2 linked regions of the Zobellia alginiliquefaciens genome follow. The protein of the gene in region 2 interacts with the protein of the main gene of each other region in a pairwise test. Links are inferred from orthologs where the notes say so. Each region holds a gene or a part of one and is shown on either strand. Other genes may lie near its edges.

Region 1 (4,221 bases), 3.6 Mb from region 2 along the record:
ATATTCTAGAGGGAGGTATGTTTGCTTCGGATTTTCACCTCATAGTCTCTAATCCTCCTTATGTGCGGCAACTTGAAAAGCAGGAAATGCATAAAAATGTATTGGAGCATGAACCGGGTTTGGCCCTTTTTGTTTCAGATGAAAATCCGCTTATTTTTTACGAAGCGATAACGAAATTCGCAAAACACCATCTTTTGGAAAAGGGAAGACTCTTTTTTGAAATCAATCAGTATTTGGCAAAAGAAACCGAAGCACTTTTACTTCAACATAATTTTTCAGAAATTGAGGTCCGAAAAGATATGTTTGGTAACGATCGAATGACAAAGAGTATTCTGGCGTAATTCACGCCAACAATTCTTCAAAAGCACATTAAGATTACAGAAACACTTAGTTAGAAAATGCAGATAAAAGAACAAATAGAGGCCCTTCGCCAAGAATTACGTGGGCATAATCATAATTATTATGTGCTGGACAATGCCACCATATCCGATTATGAATTCGATATTAAATTAAAGGAACTTCAGGCACTTGAGGCGAAACATCCAGAATTTTATGATGCTAATTCGCCTACCTTACGTGTTGGCGGTGCGGTGACCAAAAACTTTGATACCGTGGTGCATAATGAGCGTATGTATTCCTTGGATAATTCGTATTCAAAAGAAGATTTGGAAGATTGGGAGAAGCGCATGCAACGTATTTTAGGTGATGCCCAGGTGGAGTTTGTTTGCGAGTTGAAATATGATGGGGCTTCCATTAGCATTACGTATGAGGATGGGCAATTGGTGAGAGCTGTAACCAGGGGAGATGGTTTTCAGGGTGATGATGTCACTACCAACGTAAAAACAATAAAATCCGTTCCGTTACAATTAAAAGGTGATTACCCTCCCAAATTTGATATTAGAGGTGAAATTGTATTACCTTTTGAAGGTTTTGCCCAAATGAACGCGGAGCGCGTAGAAAATGGGGAAGAGCCTTATATGAATCCAAGAAACACGGCTTCGGGTAGTTTAAAGTTACAGGATAGTGCCGCTGTAGCACAACGACCTTTGGATTGCCTTTTGTATAGTATTGTAGGGCAGAATACAGGGATAACTTCCCAATGGCAAATGCTGGAAAAAGCACGTGAATGGGGTTTTAAGGTGCCTGAGGTAGCTAAACTTTGCCGTTCTACGGATGAAGTTATGACATTTGTAAATAAGTGGGATGTGGAGCGCCATAAATTACCTTATGAGACGGACGGGGTAGTGGTAAAGATAAATAGCATTCAGCACCAAGATGAGTTGGGTTTTACCTCAAAATCGCCGCGTTGGGCTATGGCCTATAAGTTTAAAGCGGAACAGGTTTCTACGCTTTTAAATGAAATCACCTATCAAGTAGGGCGTACGGGGTCCATTACGCCTGTGGCCAATTTGGAGCCGGTGCTTTTGGCCGGAACTACGGTAAAAAGGGCGTCGTTGCATAATGCCGATCAGATTGCAAAATTTGATATTCGTGAAGGTGACACTGTATTTGTTGAAAAGGGAGGGGAAATCATACCTAAAATAGTTGGTGTTGATTTTGGGAAGCGTCCTCAGGATTCAGAACCCACAGAATATATTAGCCATTGTCCGGAATGTCACGAGCCTTTAGTGCGAACCGAGGGTGATGCCAAACACTATTGCGTAAATTATTATGGTTGTCCTCCTCAAATTACAGGAAGAATTCAGCACTTTATTTCTCGTAAGGCAATGGATATTGAAGGGTTGGGAAGTGAAACCGTAGAACTTCTTTATAAAGAAGGTCTGATTCAGAATTATGCAGATTTATATACGCTCACCAAAGAACAGGTTTTGCCTTTGGAACGCATGGCAGAGAAGTCTGCGGAAAATCTAGTTCAGGGAGTTGCGGAGTCCGTGAAGATTCCTTTTGAGCGAGTGTTATTTGCCTTGGGCATTCGCTTTGTGGGTGAAACGGTAGCTAAAAAACTGGCCAGAGCATATAAGAACATAGATAATTTAATGGTGGCCGATGAAGAAAGTCTGGTTGCTGTTGATGAGATCGGTGGTCGTATTGCAAGCTCGGTGGTGGAGTTTTTTAATAATGAAGCCAACCAAGAAATCATTGCTCGGTTAAAGAGCTACGGATTGCAGTTTGCCCTTTCGGAAGAGCAATTGGAAAATCAAACGGATAAGCTAAAGGGGCTCACTATTGTGGTTTCTGGGGTTTTTGAAACCGTTAGTCGCACAGAACTCAAAAAAATAATCGAATCCAATGGAGGTAAGGTTGGTTCAAGTATATCTTCAAAAACGGCTTATTTGGTGGCCGGAGATAAAATGGGACCTAGTAAACGGACCAAGGCGGAATCGTTAAATGTACCTATAGTTACTGAAGGCGAGTTCTTGGAAATGGTGAATTAGAAACAGGTTGATTCTAGCGTATGCACCTTGTTATTTGGATAAGGTTTTGTAGGTGCAATAGTGAAGTGAAAGTACAAGATAAACACTAAAGATATAACCTGCAAAATAAGTGTTCTCGCCTAGCTCAAGGCTAGGGTAATAAACGAAACAGAAAAGAAAACTTGTTAAAATAAGCATCCCGAGCAGAAGTAGCATTTTCCTATTTTCCAATAATTTTTGGTAGGTTGTTTTAAGTGATAATGGTTTCAGGTAATCGGTTAAAAGCTGCATAAATACGGGCCACAAAAAGATTAGAGGTAGAGCAAATAATCTTGATTCCCGTGCAAATGCGGTCATAAAAACCAGAGGTGTGTTGATGAGGGCGGTCAATAGGAAAGCATAGACAAAACTGGTTTTCCATGCTTCGTTTCCCTTTTGATTCAGGTAGAAACAGGTGAAATATAGAAATGGCCCCAAAGTAATGAAAATGGATACTACGGATTCAACTAGGTTCTTTGTACTTTCAATATTTTCTAAAAAACAGGAGTATCTACTGGCAATTTCAGTATGGGTGGCGTGCAATAGCCTTTGATGATAAATGAAAAAGATAATATAACATCCGTAGAACAAGATAGGGGATAGAATAAGAAACCCATTTTTTTTCAGATTGGGCCCTAGTTTCTCTCGAGGGTGGTTTTCAGTTCCCGGCAACAATAAAATAAGAGCGGGAAGCAGAAGAACACTGGTTTCCCTTGCTACCATTGCCAAAGAGAACAGAGTTACGTACCAAAACCATTTTCGTCTTACAAAAGCAATAATTGCCGTAAGCAACAAGCAATATTGCAAAGGTTCGTCATACGTGAATACCGGAGGAAAAAAAGCGAACCAAACCGAAAACGATGTAAAAAACACCATCATATTAATTATCCCTTGCCACTTGGTAGCTTTAAGAATAAGGGATAGCCAATATATCAAAACACCGCTTAATCCCAGTAGTAAGAAGTTAACAAGAATAAAAGCATAACCCGCTTTAAAACCGAACAGATGTTGCGAACCCTCAATTAATAAGGTGGTCAGCGGTCTTCTGGCAAAAGGAGCTATTTCCTTGTGATAATTTATTTGAGACCTTAAAAAAACATGGGAAATCTGAGTGTTGTTTTCATTAAGCATACTATCAACGCTCGGGAGCATATGAATGCATAAAATGACCATTGTGGTGAGTAGTGCCAGCACATAGGGTAGTGGTCTCCAAGGGAGTAAGCTTCGTAAGAATTGAACCATTAAAGCATACGGTTAATTTCAATCGAAATTAGGTATTTTTGTGTAGCTAAAAACAAATGACACCATAAATTGATGGCAACACCAAAGAGTTACGAAGATTTTAAACAAACATTAAGTGGTCCGAACCCTCCTGCAGATTGGCCTGAGGCGCTGAAAGCCTTATGGTTTGCGGGAAGTGATAATTGGGAGGCATCCCATGATATTGCCCAAGATATGTTCAATACAATGGGGAGTTGGATTCATGCCTACCTGCATAGGGTTGAGGGGGATAAGTTTAATGCTGGGTATTGGTACCGAAAAGCTGGAAAATCATACCCAAGTGTTTCCTTGGAGCAAGAGCATCAGGAAATAACCGAATATGTGTTGGATAATTAGGGAGTCAGTTCTTTTTTGAAACAGACACTATTTTCCATGCCTTTGTATTGCCCGTAATTGGGAATTACTTTATACTTGTTTTTGGTGTAAAGGGCAATAGCTTCGGGTTGGCGTTTGCCTGTTTCTAAAATGCAATTTTTAAAATTTAGTTCGGAAGTCCATTTTTCCAATTCTTTTAAAAGTAGGGAAG
Region 2 (6,174 bases):
ACAGCCTTTTTAATATTTTCTAAGCTACTGCGTAGCGGAATATTATTAATCCCTGCCACCCAATACTTGCATACCCCAGTATACCAAAGTGGCCAATGAACCAATTGCCGCTACCAAATACGTACGTGCAGCCCATTTAAGCGCATCTTCCGAACCTTTATATTCTTGTGGTGTTACTACATTCTTAGCTTTCAACCATGCTAAGGCACGGTTACTAGCATCGTATTCTACCGGTAGGGTTATAAAGCTGAACAATGTTGCCATACCCATCATAATCAGACCGGCTACCGCTACCCAATATCCTATACCAACTCCTGCCGCGGCACCCAACATCAACCCACCAAAAACGACCCACATAGACATACTGGACGTAATGCTAACGATAGGCACCAATTTAGAGCGTAAAGTCAACCATTCGTACGCTTGTGCATGTTGTACCGCATGACCACATTCGTGAGCCGCAACAGCTGCTGCAGAAGCGTTTCTTTGGTTATAAACCCCTTCACTTAAATTTACCGTTTTGTTCTGTGGATTGTAATGGTCCGTAAGCATACCTGCGGTTGAAACCACTTTTACGTCTCTAATGCCATGGTCAGCCAACATTTTTTCCGCAATTTCAGCACCGCTCATGCCATTACTAAGATGTACTTTGGAATAATGCTTAAACTTACTTTTTAATTTACTACTCACCAACCAGCTTACTAAAGCTATAGCACCGATCAATATATAATATCCCATCATAATTTTATTCTTTTAAGATTTGAATTTAAAGATAATCAAATCTACCTCACTTCGACTGCGCTCAGTGAGGTAGATTCCGATATTGTTACTCCTCTTCTATCTCGACTGCGCTCAGTGAGGTAGATTCCATTGTTTCATCCTCTACTGCGTTCAACAAACTAGAAACTAAGGTTGTTTTTCCTCCTTTACTATATCAATTACACTAAACAAGCAAAACTCAGATTTTTTAAAAACTCTCTTTTTCAACCTAATTCTTGCACCTCACTGAGCGCAGTCGAAGTGAGGTGCTTCAACAACAATCAATCACTGGATATATTGAAAAGCAAAAACCTCGCCAAATCAATTTTGCGAGGTTTTGAAGTTATATGCTGCCAAAATGTCTTTGGTTATTTGTACTTGAATTTTAATATTAGCATAAATAAAAGCAGAAAGGCCGTTATGCCGTTTGCCAGAGTAACCGGCAGACTACTTATTAATATACCGTAGGTGAGCCATAATACAACGCCAATAAAAAGTACCAAATAGGTGGTTAACGAAATGTCTTTTGTAGACTTATCTCGCCACGTTTTATAGACTTGCGGTACGTAACCCGCCGTAGTGAGAATAGCAGCCGCCAACCCAAGAACTTCAATGTAATCCATAATCTATTTAGTTGATGGCCGTATATTTTCTACCCTACGATATTTACAATTTTACCGGGTACTACAATCACTTTTTTAGGCGTTCGGCCTTGTAAATGTTGTTCGGTTTTTTCGTGTGCCATTACCGCGGCTTCAATTTCGTCTTTACTTAAATCTAAAGGAAGCTCTATTTTAAATCGCATTTTTCCGTTGAAGGATACCGGATACTCTTTACTGCTTTCCACCAAGTATTTTTCTTCGAATTTTGGGAAGTCTACCGTTGCGATAGAGCCCTCATGACCCAATTTGCTCCAAAGCTCTTCTGCAATATGCGGTGCGTAAGGCGATACTAAAATAGCCAAAGCCTCTAACACTTCCCTACTGTTGCACTTTTGCGAACTTAATTCGTTTACAGCGATCATAAAAGTGGAAACGGATGTATTGAAACTGAAATTCTCAATATCTTCTTCTACTTTCTTTATGGTCTTATGTAGCGTCTTGTAACTATCTTTTGACGGTTCTGTTTCAGAAACCGCAAAAGCGCCCTCTGGCCCCGAATGATACAAACGCCATAGTTTTTTCAAGAAACTGTGTACACCCGTAATACCGGCGGTATTCCAAGGCTTGGATTGCTCCAAAGGCCCTAAGAACATTTCATACAAACGCAATGAATCTGCTCCGTACTCCTCACAAATGGCATCTGGGTTGACGACATTGTATTTGGATTTGGACATTTTTTCGACTTCGCGGCCTACAATGTATTTACCATTATCCACAACAAAAGTAACACCTTCATTTTCCGGTCTCCACTTTTCAAATGCATCCATATTCAATTCATCGGATGAATTAACCATAGAAACATCAACATGAGTTTTATGAATATTGATATTCTTGTTCCAATAAGTTTTTTCTCCCCACTTAGCTTTATACTTATCAACAACTTGATCTATAACCTTCTGAACAGCAGAATCTATCTCTTGATTTTCAAGCTTATCTATTAAGCTTTTTGTGAAATAATGAAAAGTCGGTTCGGTATAAAGAGTTGTAGATACACCATCCCTCAACTCAATGCTTAAAGAATAAACAAAAGCACTAGTCCCAGTTATCATACCCTGATTAATGAGTTTTTTAGCAAACTCCTCTTTGGGCACCAAACCTAGATCAAACATAAATTTTTGCCAGAAACGGCTGTACAATAAATGGCCCGTAGCATGTTCGCTACCACCAATGTACAAGTCCACATCTTGCCAGTAGTCAATCGCTTCTTTTGAGAAAATTTCATCCGCATTATGCGGGTCCATATACCGGTTAAAGTACTGTGAACTACCCGCCCAACCCGGCATGGTATTCAACTCAAGAGGAAAAACACTTTTCCCATCAATCAACTCATTACTGACCACTGCCGACTTATTTACGTCCCAAGCCCAAACCGTAGCATTGCCCAAAGGTGGTTCACCAGTTTCGGTAGGTAGGTATTTATCTACTTCCGGCAGTTTTATCGGTAAATGCTCAGCAGCGATCATTTGCGGCATGCCCTCTACATAATATACTGGGAAAGGCTCGCCCCAATAGCGCTGACGGCTAAAAACGGCATCACGCAAACGGTAGTTGATCTTCCCCTCGCCCTGACCTAATTTTTCCAATTCAAAAATGGCACGCTTCATGGCTTTTTTGTACGGCAATCCGTTTAGGAAATCAGAATTGGAAATAACAGTAGTTTCTTTATCGGAAAAAGCTCCCTCGGAAATATCCACACCTTCAAAAATATTGGGGATGGGAATATTGAAATGCTTCGCGAAGTCATAATCGCGCTGATCACCACAAGGAACGGACATAACCGCTCCGGTTCCGTAACCCGCCAACACATAATCCCCGATCCAAACCGGAATAGGCTCCTTGGTAAACGGATGCTCGGCATACGCTCCCGTAAACGCACCGGAAATGGTCTTTACATCTGCCATACGGTCCCGTTCGGAACGTTTTGCCGTCGCTTCAATATAAGCCTCAACCTCAGCTTTTTGTTCTGGAGTAGTGATTTTAGCCACCAATTCATGTTCCGGGGCCAAAGTCATAAAGCTCACTCCAAAAATAGTATCGGGACGCGTAGTAAAGACCTCAATCTTTTCATCGTGCCCCTTTACATTGAAAATCGCCGATGCACCTTGTGAACGACCAATCCAATTGGTCTGTGAATCTTTTAACGGCTGTGGCCAATCTACCGTATCCAAACCATCTAATAAGCGCTGTGCATAGGCAGAAATGCGCATGCTCCATTGCGTCATTTTTTTACGGATAACAGGATGACCTCCACGTTCGGAAACGCCGTTTACGATTTCATCGTTTGCCAGAACGGTTCCCAAAGCGGGGCACCAGTTCACTTCGCTTTCCGCCAAATACGTTAAGCGGTATTGCAATAAAATTTCTTGTTTTTTCTTATCCGAAAAAGATTTCCAATCCTCTGCTGAAAACTGAACCACGTCTTCGTCGCAAACTGCCTGCACATTTGCATTTCCTTCCGTTTCAAAAACAGAAATCAATGTCTCTACAGATTCGGCCTTATCACTTGTTTTATTGTACCAAGAATTGAAAAGCTGAATGAATATCCACTGCGTCCACTTGTAATATTTTGGGTCAGAGGTGCGTACTTCACGGCTCCAATCAAAAGAAAAACCGAGTTGATCTAACTGTCTACGGTAAGTAGTAATATTCTTTTCCGTAGTAACCGCCGGATGCTGCCCGGTCTGGATGGCATATTGCTCCGCTGGAAGGCCAAAAGAATCATAACCCTGCGGATGCAAAACATTAAAACCCTTATGTCTTTTGTAACGTGCATAAATATCACTTGCTATATAACCAAGCGGGTGCCCAACGTGCAACCCTGCACCCGAAGGGTAAGGAAACATGTCCAACACATAAAATTTTGGTTTATCGGAATTATTCTCTGCCTTAAACGTTTGGTTTTCGGCCCAAAACTTCTGCCAATTCTTTTCTATTTCCTTGAAATCGTATTGCATGCTGATATCTTTCTTTTCAATGTGGCGCAAAAATAAGTTTATTCAATTTACTTTCCTAAATTTACGGTCGCATACACGATTATGGGTAAGTCTTTTGAACAGTATCAGAAACAAAAATTGATATCATCGTACTTTTCGGTGGTATTGAGTATTGCGTTGGTGTTATTTTTATTGGGCACGTTGGGCCTTTTAGTCATCAATACCAACAAGATGGCGGATCACTTTAAAGAACAGATTACCATTTCTATTTTCCTGAAAGATGAGGCCAAAGAGTCCGAAATAGACCAACTTCAGAAAAATTTACTTCAAGAAGAACATACCAAAAGTGCCGTTTTCGTCTCCAAAGAAGATGCCGCCAAACAGCATAGCGAGGAAATAGGTGAAGACTTTCAGAATTTCTTGGGTTATAATCCACTTAAAAACTCCATTGACGTACAATTACGCGCCAATTTTGTAACTCCGCAAGAAATAGATTCATTGGCTACCAACCTTGCGAAAAAGACCTATATAGAAGAAGTAAGTTATGACAAACCTTTGGTGGATTTACTGAACGAAAACGTAAAGCGTATTAGTTTTTGGGTTTTAATTGCCTGTGGTGTGCTTACATTCATTGCCATCTTGCTTATTAACAGCTCTATTAGACTTAGCATTTACTCTAAACGGTTTATCATTAAAACCATGCAAATGGTAGGTGCCACCAAGACTTTTATACGACGCCCTTTTATATGGATGAACATTAAATTGGGCATGTTAGGTGCATTAATTGCCCTTTTGGCCTTAACGGGTGCTTTGTATTATTTGGACCAAACTTTTCCCGAACTAGAGCTTTTTAAAGATGTAGAGCAACTAGGCATACTGTACGGGGCCATTTTTGTTCTGGGTATTTTTATCTCTTTGGTGAGCACATTTTTTGCCACGCAACGGTTTTTAAATCTAAGAACCGATGAATTATACTATTAAGAGCCCTATTTACAAAGAAAAAACCTCCGAACAAGAAACCTTTACGACCATAAACTTTTTTAAGTAGAACTTCGTTAAATTTGCAGCATGGGTAAAAAATCAAAAGAACAGACCGGGCAACAGGCCAAGAAAGAATTTATATTTCAAAATAAGAACTACATCTTCTTTTTTGTAGGTCTTGCGTGCATTGCCATAGGCTTTATACTTATGAGCGGTGGCGGTAGTGACGACCCAAATGTGTTCAATGAAGACATTTATAGTTTTAGAAGAATACGTCTGGCCCCTACCCTAGTATTAATAGGTTTAGGCATTGAGATATATGCCATATTATTGAACCCGCACAAGAAGAAAAACTAAATTGGAGACGCTAGACGCCATCATTCTCGGTATCATTCAAGGACTGACCGAATTTTTACCCGTATCATCAAGTGGACATTTAGAATTGGGCAAAGCTATTTTAGGCGATAATTCCGTACCTGAAGAAAGTCTTTTGTTTACCGTTGTGCTCCATGCCGCTACAGCCTTGAGCACCATTGTGGTTTTTAGAAAAGATATATGGGAAATCATTAGCGGTCTTCTGACTTTTAAGTGGAACGAAGAAATGCAGTTTTCCGTAAAAATCATCATTTCTATGTTACCCGCAGTTTTTGTAGGTCTCTTTTTTGAAGAACAACTAGAAGCTTTTTTTGGAGGAAACGTTCGGTTTGTAGGCTTTATGCTGATTATAACCGCAGTACTTTTATATTTTGCCGATAAAGCGAAAGACACCGAAAAGAAAGTAAGTTTTAAAAACGCATTCATAGTAGGTATTTCGCAAGCCATAGCCATGTTACCCGGTA

What was found. Proteins that work in one complex are often made in the same cells at the same time.
Region 1: the proteins of P0077_RS05980 (region 2) and ligA interact in binary tests that used the Escherichia coli proteins (3 or more experiments, as listed by UniProt). The link is inferred for Zobellia alginiliquefaciens from one-to-one orthologs.

The regions. Positions count from the first base shown.
Region 1 is NZ_CP119758.1:5,057,587-5,061,807, reverse strand. The notes cover bases 1-2,897. They hold ligA (NAD-dependent DNA ligase LigA), read left to right. Parts: upstream 1-398; coding sequence 399-2,396; downstream 2,397-2,897. Other genes in these bases: P0077_RS20880 (hypothetical protein), read right to left, coding at 2,427-2,897; prmC (peptide chain release factor N(5)-glutamine methyltransferase), read left to right, coding at 1-341. Also shown: more of P0077_RS20880, read right to left, coding at 2,898-3,656; P0077_RS20875 (hypothetical protein), read left to right, coding at 3,729-4,031; P0077_RS20870 (GNAT family N-acetyltransferase), read right to left, coding at 4,028-4,221. UniProt on the Escherichia coli protein: DNA ligase that catalyzes the formation of phosphodiester linkages between 5'-phosphoryl and 3'-hydroxyl groups in double-stranded DNA using NAD as a coenzyme and as the energy source for the reaction.
Region 2 is NZ_CP119758.1:1,421,013-1,427,186, forward strand. The notes cover bases 1,212-4,736. They hold P0077_RS05980 (leucine--tRNA ligase), read right to left. Parts: upstream 4,376-4,736; coding sequence 1,412-4,375; downstream 1,212-1,411. Other genes in these bases: P0077_RS05975 (SemiSWEET family sugar transporter), read right to left, coding at 1,212-1,382; P0077_RS05985 (cell division protein FtsX), read left to right, coding at 4,457-4,736. Outside these bases: P0077_RS05970 (zinc metallopeptidase), read right to left, coding at 46-741; more of P0077_RS05975, read right to left, coding at 1,128-1,211; more of P0077_RS05985, read left to right, coding at 4,737-5,335; P0077_RS05990 (DUF3098 domain-containing protein), read left to right, coding at 5,423-5,692; P0077_RS05995 (undecaprenyl-diphosphate phosphatase), read left to right, coding at 5,694-6,174.